Regions from separate parts of the Streptomyces sp. NPDC103540 genome, predicted to be linked through region 1. Evidence: predicted binding sites of a transcription regulator. Region 1 holds the regulator's gene; the other holds the start of a gene.

Evidence for each region. Region 1 encodes HspR, which represses chaperone genes until heat shock. Its sites were predicted from a motif close to TTGAGNNNNNNNNNCTCAA; they were not measured.
Region 2: the regulator HspR is predicted to act here: its motif matches at 1,404-1,422, upstream of lon (endopeptidase La).

What each region holds. Positions count from the first base shown of each region.
Region 1 covers NZ_JBVJMA010000003.1:232,524-234,973, forward strand. The annotation lists gene ACZ6ZI_RS09055 (helix-turn-helix transcriptional regulator) at 1-747, shown strand, start outside; gene ACZ6ZI_RS09060 (heat shock protein transcriptional repressor HspR) at 943-1,407, opposite strand; gene dnaJ (molecular chaperone DnaJ) at 1,409-2,450, opposite strand, start outside.
Region 2 covers NZ_JBVJMA010000005.1:420,087-422,536, forward strand. The annotation lists gene lon (endopeptidase La) at 1-1,381, opposite strand, end outside; gene ACZ6ZI_RS15260 (DUF4097 family beta strand repeat-containing protein) at 1,525-2,298, opposite strand; gene ACZ6ZI_RS15265 (sulfurtransferase) at 2,391-2,450, opposite strand, start outside.

The DNA.
Region 1 (2,450 bases):
AGCGCCGTCGACCTCACCGATGCATTCGAGCCGTTCCTCGCGCTCAGCGCGCAGAACCCCGCCAACACCCACGCCATCACTGTGCTGGAGGGATTCGACCAGATCAACGCCGCGCTCGATCTGGCGACGGCCGAATGTCATACGGAGATGCTGACCGTCCAGCCCGGCGGCGCACGGCCCTCCTACGCCCTCAGCGAGGCCCTGGAGCGCGACGCCCCGCTCATCGACCGGGGCGTGAGCATCCGGACCCTCTACCAGCACACCGCCCGCCACAGTCAGGGCACGCTCGCCTACGTGGACCGGATCTCCACGGGAAAGGTCGAGATCCGCACGCTGGAAGAACTCATCGAGCGGCTCATCGTCTTCGACCGGACCGTGGCCTTCATCCCGGTCAGCGACGACCGCCGGGTCGCGTTGGAGCTGCGCCACCCCGGGCTGGTGGACTACCTCATCAAGGTCTTCGAGCAGCTGTGGCGGCGCGCCGTGCCGCTGAGCGACGAGGTCACGTACACGCACACGCCCGACGGGATCTCGGGCGTGCAGCGCTCCATCGCCCAGTTGCTGGTCGAGGGGCACGTGGACGAGGCCATCGCGCGCCGGCTCGGGATGAACGTCCGCACCTGCCGGGCCCACATCGCACGCCTCGCGACGGCCCTGGGCAGCGGCAGCCGGGCACAGCTCGGCTACCTCATCGCCCAGTCCGGCATCCTCCACCACGCGGGAGCGCCGGAGGGCCCGGAGGCCTGAGCGGCCCCCGGGGGCCCGTACGGACCCCGGGGCCACCCGGAACCCCCCGTACCGCCCCCGCAGGGCCCCACGGAGCCCTGGAGGGCCTCCGGCGGGGCTTCCCGGACCGTGCTTCCCGGGCGGACGTACGACGAACAGACGCGCGAAGGCCCCGCCCGGGATCCGGGCGGGGCCTTCGACGCACTGTGCGGGCCGTCAGTCCATCGGGCGCTTGGGGCGCCAGACGACGAGGGCGTTGCCCGGCTGCGGCGGCTGGTACGGCACCAGGTCGCGGCGGTACGAGGCGTGCACCTGCGCCTCGCGGGCCTGGAGGGCGGCGGCCGCGCCGTCCACGGCGGTGGACAGCTCGGCGACGCGCTGCTGGAGCGCCGCCACCTGGTTCTCCAGTTCGATGATCCGCTTGATTCCGGCCAGGTTGATGCCCTCGTCCTGCGACAGGGCCTGGACGGTGCGGAGCAGTTCGATGTCCCGGGCGGAGTACCGCCGGCCGCGGCCGGCCGTCCGGTCCGGGGAGACCAGCCCGAGACGGTCGTACTGGCGCAGGGTCTGCGGATGCAGGCCCGAGAGCTGGGCGGCCACCGAGATCACGTAGACCGGGGTCTCGTCGGTCAGTTGGTAGGGCCCGTTACCGAAACGGGGCTGACTGCGGCGGCCGTCCATTTCATGCTCCCTTCACGGAGTCGAACAGCTGGGCGCGCGGATCCTCCGATACCGTCGCGTCCCGGTACATCTCCAGGGCCTCCCGGGCCTTGTCGGACAGCTCCGTCGGAACCGCCACCTCCACCGTGACGAGGAGGTCGCCGCGGGTGCCGTCCTTGCGGACCGCACCCTTCCCGCGGGCCCGCATCGTACGGCCGCCGGGGGTGCCCGGGGGGAGCTTCAGCGTGACCGAGGGGCCGTTCAGCGTGGGGACCTTGATCTCCGCGCCCAGGGCCGCCTCGGCGAACGTCACCGGAACGGTCACCGTGAGGTTGTCGTCCTTGCGGCCGAACACCGGGTGACCGTCGACGTGCACCACCACGTACAGGTCGCCGGCCGGGCCGCCGCGCTCGCCCGGGGCCCCCTTGCCGCGCAGCCGGATCCGCTGGCCGTTCGAGACGCCCGCCGGGATCCTGACCTGCATGGTCCGCGAACTGCGGGCGCGCCCGCTGCCCTTGCAGACCTCGCAGGGGTTCTCCGCGATCAGGCCGCGGCCCTTGCAGTCCGCGCAGGGGTCGGTCAGCGAGAAGCCGCCGCCGCTGCCCCGCGAGACCTGGCCGGTGCCGACACAGGTCGGGCACACCCGGGGGGTGCCGTTCTTGTCGCCGGTGCCCGAACAGGCCTTGCAGGGAGCCTGCGAGGACATCCGCAGCGGGACGGTCGCCCCGTCCACCGCCTCCGTGAAGGAGAGCGTGACCTCGGACTCCACGTCCTGACCGCGGCGCGGCTGGGTACGGGGGCCACCCGCGCCGGCGCCGCCGCCGCGGTTGAACAGGCCGCCGAACACATCGCCCAGGCCGCCGCCGAAGCCGCCGCCCGGACCGCCCTGCTGGGTCCCGCCGAAGAGGTCGCCGAGGTCGAAGTTGAACGAACCGCCGCCCGCGCCCGGGCCGGGGCGGAAGCCCCCGCTGCCGAACAGGGCGCGCGCCTCGTCGTACTCCTTGCGCTTCTTGGCGTCCCCGAGGACGTCGTTCGCCTCGGAGATCTCCTTGAAGCGCTCCTCG
Region 2 (2,450 bases), on a different contig from region 1:
CGCGGAAGGTGTGGTTCTGCGCCGGGTCCAGGACCTCCAGGAGGGCGGCGGCCGGGTCGCCGCGGAAGTCGGAGCCGACCTTGTCGATCTCGTCGAGCAGGACGACCGGGTTCATGGACCCGGCCTCCTTGATGGCGCGGACGATGCGGCCGGGCAGCGCGCCGACGTAGGTGCGGCGGTGCCCGCGGATCTCGGCCTCGTCCCGGACGCCGCCGAGGGCGACGCGGACGAACTCGCGGCCCATGGCGTGCGCGACGGACTCCCCGAGGGAGGTCTTGCCGACGCCGGGCGGGCCGACGAGGGCGAGGACGGCGCCGCCCCTGCGGCCCCCGATCACGCCCATGCCGCGCTCGCCGCGCCGCTTGCGGACGGCGAGGTACTCGGTGATGCGGTCCTTGACGTCCCCCAGGCCCGCGTGTTCGGCGTCGAGGACGGCGCGGGCGCCGCGGATGTCGTAGCTGTCCTCGGTGCGCTCGTTCCAGGGCAGTTCGAGCACGGTGTCGAGCCAGGTGCGGATCCAGGAGCCCTCGGGGGACTGGTCGCTGGAGCGCTCCAGCTTGTCCACTTCCTTCAGGGCGGCCTCGCGGACCTTCTCGGGCAGGTCGGCGGCCTCGACGCGGGCGCGGTAGTCGTCGGACTCCTCGCCCTCCTTCTCGCCGCCCAGTTCGCGCAGCTCCTTGCGCACGGCCTCCAGCTGGCGGCGCAGGAGGAACTCGCGCTGCTGCTTGTCGACTCCGTCCTGGACGTCCTTGGCGATGGACTCGGCGACGTCCTGCTCGGCGAGGTGGTCGCTGAGGGCCTTGACGGCGAGGCGGAGACGGGCGACCGGGTCGGCGGTCTCCAGCAGCTCCACCTTCTGGGCGACGGTCAGGAACGGGGAGTAGCCGGAGTTGTCGGCGAGGGCCGACACCCCTTCGATCTGCTGGACCCGGTCGACGACCTGCCAGGCGCCGCGCTTCTTGAGCCAGCTGGTGGCGAGGGCCTTGTACTCCTTGACCAGCTCGGTCACCGAGCCCGGCAGGGGGTCGGGCAGGGGCTCCGCGGCGGTCTCCCCCTCGACCCAGAGGGCCGCGCCGGGGCCGGTGGTGCCGGCGCCGATGCGGACGCGGCCGCGGCCGCGGATCAGGGCCCCGGGGTCGCCGTCGGACAGCCGGCCGACCTGCTCGACGGTGCCGAGCACTCCGGTGCCCGCGTACGTGCCGTCGATGCGGGGCACGAGCAGGACCCGGGGCTTGCCCGTGCCCGCCGCCGCCTGCGCGGCCTCGACGGCGGCCCGCACCTCGGCGTCGGACAGGTCCAGCGGGACGACCATGCCGGGCAGCACGACCTCGTCGTCAAGCGGCAGCACGGGCAGAGTGAGCGTTACGGACGTCGAAGCCATGATCTTCCCTCCGGCAGTGAAGTTGAGCTATGCCGACTCAATGCTTCTGCGCCCGTCGATGTTCCCCGACGGCCGTTCGCCGGGGGCGAACGGCAGTTGAGGGCTCCTCAGAGGGCTCCTCAGAGGGCTGGTCAGAGGGCTCCTCAGAGCGCCGAGACGCGGATGTCGCCCGAGGTGGTGCGGATCGCGAGGCCGGAGGGGGCGGTGGGGGTGGAGGGAAGGGCGAGGTCGCGGGTGCCGGAGTCGGTGGAGGTCTCCAGCCGGTACGGGGCCCGCGGCACCTTGAGGGTGACGTCGCCCGAGCGCGCGGTGACCGACACCGCGGCGGGGGCCCGCGTGAAGTCCAGGCGGGAGTCTCCCGAGGTCGAGCGGACGTCGGCCTCGGCGCCCAGGGCGGTGCCGGTGACGTCCCCGGAGGCGGTGCGGATCCGCACCGGCCCCGCGATGGCCTCGGCCCGTACGTCGCCGGAGTCGGACTCGACCTCGGCGGCGGCCACGCCCGTCAGCGCGACCCGGCCGCTGCTGCTGACCACCTTGACCTTCGCCGAGGCCGGCACCTCCAGCCGGTAGTCGATCCGGCAGGTGTCCGCGCAGCCCTCGGTGAAGGTCAGGACCCCGCCGGACACCCGCTGGCCGGGACGGGGCTCGGTGTCGCCCCGGTAGCGCACGGTGCGGTGGACGCTCACCCCCGGGCCGCTGCCGACGGTGACCTCGACGGAGCCGCTGCGGACGTCGCCGACCTCCACGGCCGTGACGGCCTCGGCGACCGAGGCGTCGGCGGCCACGGTCTTGGTGGCCACGGGTTCGACCCAGGAGCAGCCCGACACGAGGAGGGCGGCCACCGTCAGGGTGACGGCGAAGGCGGAGGCGCCGACTGCGGCGCGGACGGGACGCTCTGACGGGGTGTGGGATGCCATGCCCCCACCCTGGCCGGGTCCGTCGCGGCCCGCGATGGGGCCGGTACCCGGCCGGTGGTGGGGTTATCCCCCGCCACCGGCGTCGGGCCCGTCTACGTCCCCGTGACCACCGGGCGGGTGGGCGAGGGCAGGCCCCACTCGCTCCAGGAGCC